2 linked regions of the Variovorax sp. PBL-E5 genome follow. The protein of the gene in region 2 interacts with the protein of the main gene of each other region in a pairwise test. Links are inferred from orthologs where the notes say so. Each region holds a gene or a part of one and is shown on either strand. Other genes may lie near its edges. The genes, in order: gyrA and gyrB.

Region 1 (3,481 bases), 1.7 Mb from region 2 along the record:
CCTTGTCACGCACGATCGGGAAGGATTCGTCGAAGTACTTCTTGAGTTCCGCGTCGGCCGCCTTGGCCGCGGCTTCGCGCTTGTCGGCCGGCACCTGCGTTTGCAGATACTGCGACCCTGCCTGCGCGATCGGCGCGCTGGACTGTTCGACCAGTCCGCGCGCAAGCGATTCGATGCCCGGGCGTTGCAGATCGAGGAACTGCTTGATCAGCGCAGCCTTGTCCTGCGCCATGGCCATCGAGCTGCTGGCGAGCGCAACCGTCAGAAGCGCGAGTTTGATTTTGTTCACTGAGGATTCTCCGTTGAAGATGATGGGGAAGTGTCGTCGGCACCGGGCTCGATCTCGACATTGGCGTCGTTCTCGACGATGCGCTGCAGCCCGCTGAGCTTGGCGCCTTCGTCGAGTCCGATGAGCGTGACACCCTGCGTCGCACGCCCCAGTTCGCGAATTTCGGAGACACGGGTGCGTACGAGCACGCCCTTGTCGGTGATGAGCATGATTTCGTCGTCGGCATGCACGAGAGTTGCCGCCACGACTTTGCCGTTGCGCTCACTTTGTTGAATCGCGATCATGCCTTTGGTTCCGCGTCCATGACGCGTGTACTCGGTAATGCTTGTACGTTTTCCGTAACCATTTTCCGTGGCGGTCAGGACGCTCTGAGCCTCGTCTTCCGCCACCAGCATCGCGATCACGCCCTGGCCGTCCTCGAGTGTCATGCCGCGCACGCCGCGCGCGTTGCGCCCCATCGGCCTCACGTCGTTCTCGTCGAAACGCACGGCCTTGCCGCCGTCGGAGAACAGCATGACATCGTGCGCGCCGTCGGTCAGCGCGGCACCGACGAGATAGTCGCCGGGGTCGAGGTCCACCGCGATGATGCCGGCCTTGCGCGGATTGCTGAATTCGTCGAGCGTCGTCTTCTTGACGGTGCCCATCGAGGTCGCCATGAACACGTACTGGTTGGCCGGAAAGGTGCGTTTCTCGCCAGTCAGCGCGAGGACGACGTTGATCTTCTCGCCTTCCTGCAGCGGGAACATGTTGACGATGGGGCGCCCGCGGGAGCCGCGCGAACCGGCAGGCACCTCCCACACCTTGAGCCAGTAGAGCCGGCCGCGGTTGGAGAAGCACAGGATGTAGTCGTGCGTATTCGCGATGAAGAGCTGATCAATCCAGTCGTCTTCCTTGGTCGCGGTGGCCTGCTTGCCGCGTCCGCCGCGCTTCTGGGCCCGGTATTCGCCCAGCGGCTGGCTCTTGATGTAGCCGCTGTGGGAGAGCGTGACGACCATGTCGGTGGGCGTGATCAGGTCTTCCGTCGAGAGATCGAAGGCACTGTGCTCGACCTGGCTGCGGCGCGCACCGAGCTTGCTTTGCCCGAACTCCTGCTTGATCGTGGTGAGCTCGTCGCCAATGATCACGGATACGCGCTCGGGCTTGGCGAGGATGTCCAGCAGATCGTCGATCTCCGCCATCACTTCCTTGTATTCGGCGACGATCTTGTCCTGCTCGAGGCCGGTCAGGCGCTGCAGGCGCATCTGCAGGATTTCCTGGGCCTGCGTGTCCGACAGGCGGTAGAGCCCGTCCGAACCCATGCCGTAGCCGATCTCGAGGCCATCCGGACGGTAGTCATCGGCATTGATCACGCCGCCGTCGGCGCGGGTGCGCGTCAGCATCTCCCGCACCAGCTTGCTGTCCCATGCGCGGGTCATCAACTCGGCCTTGGCGACCGGTGGCGTGGGCGCATTGCGGATGATCGCGATGAATTCGTCGATGTTGGCGAGCGCGACGGCAAGGCCCTCGAGGACATGGCCGCGCTCGCGCGCCTTGCGTAGCGTGTAGACCGTGCGCCGCGTGACGACTTCGCGGCGATGCTGCAGGAAGACCTCGATCAGGTCCTTGAGGTTGCACAGCTTCGGCTGGCCGTCGACCAGCGCCACCATGTTGATGCCGAAGGTGTCCTGCAGCTGCGTCTGCTTGTAGAGGTTGTTGAGCACCACTTCGGGCACTTCGCCGCGCTTGAGCTCGATGACCAGCCGCATGCCCGATTTGTCGGACTCGTCCTGGATGTGGCTGATGCCCTCGATCTTCTTCTCGTGCACCAGCTCCGCCATGCGCTCCTGCAGCGTCTTCTTGTTGACCTGGTAGGGCAGCTCGTCGACGATGATCGCCTGCCGTTGTCCACGATCGATGTCCTCGAAGTGGCACTTGGCGCGCATCACGACCTTGCCGCGGCCGGTGCGATAGCCGTCCTTGATGCCGTTGATGCCGTAGATGATGCCGGCCGTGGGGAAGTCGGGGGCCGGCACGATCTCCATCAGGTCGTCGATCCCTGCGTCGGGATGGCGCAACAGATGCAGGCAGGCGTCGACCACCTCATTCAGGTTGTGCGGTGGAATATTGGTCGCCATGCCGACCGCGATACCGCCGGCGCCATTGACCAGCAGATTCGGTAGCTTGCTGGGTAATACCAAAGGCTCTTTTTCGGAGCCGTCGTAATTCGGTCCGAAATCGACGGTTTCCTTGTCGATATCGGCCAGCATTTCGTGCGCGATTTTTGCCAGCCGGATCTCGGTATAGCGCATGGCCGCCGCCAAATCCCCGTCCACCGAGCCGAAATTGCCCTGGCCATCAACCAGCATGTGACGCATCGAGAAGTTCTGCGCCATCCGCACGATGGTGTCGTACACCGATTGGTCGCCGTGCGGGTGGTACTTGCCGATCACGTCGCCCACGATGCGCGCGGATTTCTTGTACGGCCGGTTCCAGTCGTTGTTCAGCTCGTGCATGGCGAACAACACTCGCCGGTGCACCGGCTTGAGGCCGTCACGTGCGTCGGGAAGCGCCCGGCCGACGATCACGCTCATCGCGTAATCGAGATAGCTGCGGCGCATTTCCTCTTCGAGACTGATGGGTAGTGTTTCTTTGGCGAACGAGGTCATGAGCGGCGGGCGGACAGCAAGGAGCCGAAATTTTACGCTCCGGAGGGTGTCGCACCGCCGCAACACAAGGCCGGTATTCCGCCTCCGTCCTACGTTTCGGGAGCGCCTCACGGGCTGTTTGCCAAAGACCCTATGGCACAATCGCCTCAACGTTTTGGGTGGTGGTCACTTAAAGCGTCCTTGATTCGCAGCGCGGCTGCGGCTTTTTCCCCAAGAGGAGAACCATGAAGAAACTGAATAAAGTGGCGATGATGTTTGCAGTCGCTGCGCTCGCCACAGCCGCCGGCGCGCAGACCCGTGTCACCGCCGCGAACGGTGGCCCCGTGATTGACAACTGGCAAAACGGCACCGGCGAACTGGTCTGGAAAAACGGCACCAACGAACTCTGCTGGCGTGACGCCAACTGGACGCCGGCAACGGCTGCCGCAGGTTGCGACGGTGCGCTGGTTCCGGCGGCTCCTGCTGCTGCTGCGCCTGCTGCTGCTCCCGCTGCGCCGCAGCCGCCCGCCGTCGCTGCCTCGAAGGTGACCTTCGCTGCCGATGCATT
Region 2 (3,533 bases):
CATCGAGCCCGGTACCTTGCGCATCGCGTCCAACAACGCCGAGCAGGAAGAAGCGCAGGACGAACTCGACATCGACTACGGCGGCGATGCGATCGAGATCGGCTTCAACGTGACCTATCTGATCGATGCGCTCGCCAACATGGGCCAGGAAATGGTGAAGCTGGAGCTGGCCGATTCCAACAGCTCGGTGCTGATGACAGTGCCCGAGAACGCGTCGTTCAAGTACGTTGTGATGCCAATGAGGATTTAGCACACCCCGGCTTGCCTCACTTCGTGGGGCCGCCCACCCCCTTGCAGGGGTAATACCGGCGGACCGGCTGAGCCGGATCCGCGGTATTTCTGGAAATGAAGAGAGAACGCCGGTGAGCCGAGTCCCTGAGAGAAAGATCCTGATGAGTGAAGAAAACAAGCCGGAAGTGCCGCACACCGAGCCGGTCTACACGCCTGAAATCGACAACGCGATTCCGATCGAAGTGACACCGGCCGCGGACAATTCCTATGGTGAAGGTGCCATCACGATCCTCGAGGGCCTGGAGGCGGTGCGCAAGCGCCCGGGCATGTACATCGGCGACACCTCCGACGGCACCGGCCTGCATCACCTCGTGTTCGAAGTGGTCGACAACTCGATCGACGAGGCGCTCGCAGGTTATTGCGACGACATCGTGGTTACCATCCACACCGATAACTCGGTGTCCGTCACCGACAACGGCCGCGGCATTCCGACCGGCGTCAAGATGGACGACAAGCACGAGCCCAAGCGCTCGGCGTCCGAGATCGCGCTGACCGAGTTGCATGCAGGTGGCAAGTTCAACCAGAACAGCTACAAAGTCTCGGGCGGTCTGCACGGCGTCGGTGTGAGCTGCGTCAACGCGCTCAGCAAGATGCTGCGGCTCACCGTGCGTCGCGACGGCAAGGTGCATACGCTGGAGTTCAGTAAGGGCTTCGTGCAGAACCGCATCGTCGAGACCGTCAACGGCGTCGAAGTCTCGCCAATGAAGATCACGGGCGAAACCGAAAAACGCGGCACCGAAGTGCACTTCCTGCCCGATGATGAGATCTTCAAGGAAAACGCAGATTTCCATTACGAGATCCTCAGCAAACGCCTGCGCGAGTTGAGCTTCCTCAACAATGGCGTGCGCATCCGCCTGCTTGATGAGCGCACCGGCAAGGAAGATGATTTTTCCGGTGCTGGCGGCGTCAAGGGCTTCGTCGAATTCATCAACAAGGGCAAGACCGTCCTGCACCCCAACGTGTTCTACGCGATGGGCGAGAAGCCGGCCGACACCTACGGCGGCATTCCAGGCACGCACATCGGCGTCGAGGTCGCGATGCAGTGGAACAGTGGCTACAACGAGCAGGTGCTGTGCTTCACCAACAACATCCCGCAACGCGATGGCGGCACCCACCTGACCGGCCTGCGTGCCGCGATGACGCGCATCATCAACAAGTACATCGAAGAGAATGAGTTCGCCAAGAAGGCCAAGGTCGAGGTCACCGGCGACGACATGCGCGAAGGCCTGTGCTGCGTGCTGAGCGTGAAGGTGCCGGAGCCCAAGTTCTCGAGCCAGACCAAGGACAAGCTGGTGTCAAGCGAGGTGCGCGCGCCGGTCGAGGACATCGTCGGCCGACTGCTCTCCGACTACCTGCAGGAACGCCCGAACGACGCCAAGATCATCTGCGGCAAGATCGTCGATGCGGCGCGCGCGCGCGAAGCCGCCCGCAAGGCGCGCGAGATGACGCGCCGCAAGGGCGTGCTCGACGGCATGGGCCTGCCCGGCAAGCTGGCCGATTGCCAGGAGAAGGATCCGGCGCTCTGCGAGGTCTACCTGGTGGAGGGTGACTCCGCCGGCGGCTCGGCCAAGCAGGGCCGCGACCGGAAGTTCCAGGCCATCCTGCCGTTGCGCGGCAAGATCCTCAACGTCGAGAAGGCGCGCTACGAGAAGCTGCTGACCAGCAACGAAATCCTGACCATGATCACCGCGCTTGGCACCGGCATCGGCCGCGCGGGCGCGACCAGCGCGGGCGGCGGCGCCGACGACTTCAATGTCGCCAAGCTGCGCTACCACCGCATCATCATCATGACCGACGCCGACGTCGACGGCGCGCACATCCGCACGCTGCTGCTGACCTTCTTCTATCGGCAGATGCCCGAACTGGTCGAGCGCGGCCACATCTACATCGCACAGCCGCCGCTCTACAAGGTGAAGGTCGGCAAGGAGGAGCAATACCTCAAGGACGGCCCGGCGCTCGATGCCTTCCTGCTCAAAGTCGCGCTCAAGGATGCCAGCGTCGAGACCGGTGGCGCGCAGCCGACCACGCTCAAAGGCGACGCCCTCGCCGAGCTCGCGCGCAAGCATCAGCTGGCCGAGGCCGTCATCGCGCGCCTGGGCGTGTTCCTCGATGCGGCGGCCTTGCGCGCGATCGCCGACGGCGTGTCGCTGGACCTCGAGACGACGGCAAGTGCCGAAGCCTCCGCGGTGGCCCTGCAGAACAAGCTGCGCGAACTCAACACCACAGGCGCGCCGGCCGAGGTCGCCAGCGAGTTCGACGCCCGCAGCGACAAGCCGCTGCTGCGCATCAGCCGCCGTCACCACGGCAACATCAAGAGCAGCGTGCTGACGCAGGACTTCGTGCACGGCGCCGACTATGCGGCGCTGGCCGAGGCGGCCAAGACCTTCCGCGATTTGCTGGGCGATGGTGCCGTGGTCAAGCGCGGCGAAGGCGAACGCGCCAAGGAAGAGAAGGTCAACGACTTCCGCGAGGCGATGCGCTGGCTCATCGGACAGGCCGAAAACGCCACCTCGCGCCAGCGCTACAAGGGCCTGGGCGAGATGAACCCCGAGCAATTGTGGGAGACCACGATGGACCCCACGGTGCGGCGCCTGCTGCGCGTCCAGATCGACGACGCGATCGAAGCCGACCGCGTGTTCACGATGCTGATGGGCGACGAGGTCGAGCCGCGGCGGGAGTTCATCGAGCAGAACGCGCTGCGGGCGGCGAATATCGACGTGTGAGCGCCGGCCCTCTGGCCGCCATCTCGAAAGCTAGCGACACCGCAACGCGAACTGCCGATCGCGTGCCTGCTTCTTTTCGTTCCTGATCCGATCCTGCTCCGAGGCCGGCTGCGGTTGTCGTGCCAGTGCATCGAGCCAGCCGATCCTGGTTTCGATTTCGCTGCATTCCGATGCAGTGCGGTCCACGTTGCGCGCCACGCGTTCCTCGTGCTGTGTCTGGGCGAGTGCTGCCGAACGGTTGTCTCGAAGAGAAGCTTCGCGTACCTGCGGACTCATGCCGTCGGCGAGATTGAGATCCGGTCGAACGGCCATGATGATGGACTGCGCGCCCTGCGGGCACGGCCCGTCGGAGTAGGCTGCACCGCCGCTGCGCGAGACGCATTTCGTGATCGGCGTGACACGAGCCCCAGGTCCATCGCTCGTGATCGGCGAGGGCGCCGATGAGCGCATCGCCGGTGTGATGGTGGGAGAACTCAGCGATGTGCCTGCGTCGGTGCGGTTTTGCTGCGAGGGGAAAAG

What was found.
Region 1: the proteins of gyrB (region 2) and gyrA interact in binary tests that used the Escherichia coli proteins (3 or more experiments, as listed by UniProt). The link is inferred for Variovorax sp. PBL-E5 from one-to-one orthologs.

Annotation. Positions count from the first base shown.
Region 1 is NZ_LR594671.1:1,657,955-1,661,435, forward strand. The notes cover bases 86-3,247. They hold gyrA (DNA gyrase subunit A), read right to left. Parts: upstream 2,935-3,247; coding sequence 286-2,934; downstream 86-285. Other genes in these bases: WDLP6_RS08095 (DUF2059 domain-containing protein), read right to left, coding at 86-289; ompA (outer membrane protein OmpA), read left to right, coding at 3,159-3,247. In the rest of the region: more of WDLP6_RS08095, read right to left, coding at 1-85; more of ompA, read left to right, coding at 3,248-3,481. UniProt on the Escherichia coli protein: A type II topoisomerase that negatively supercoils closed circular double-stranded (ds) DNA in an ATP-dependent manner to maintain chromosomes in an underwound state.
Region 2 is NZ_LR594671.1:2,505-6,037, forward strand. The notes cover bases 1-3,214. They hold gyrB (DNA topoisomerase (ATP-hydrolyzing) subunit B), read left to right. Parts: upstream 1-389; coding sequence 390-3,014; downstream 3,015-3,214. Other genes in these bases: dnaN (DNA polymerase III subunit beta), read left to right, coding at 1-250; WDLP6_RS00020 (hypothetical protein), read right to left, coding at 3,045-3,214. Also shown: more of WDLP6_RS00020, read right to left, coding at 3,215-3,533. UniProt on the Escherichia coli protein: DNA gyrase negatively supercoils closed circular double-stranded DNA in an ATP-dependent manner to maintain chromosomes in an underwound state.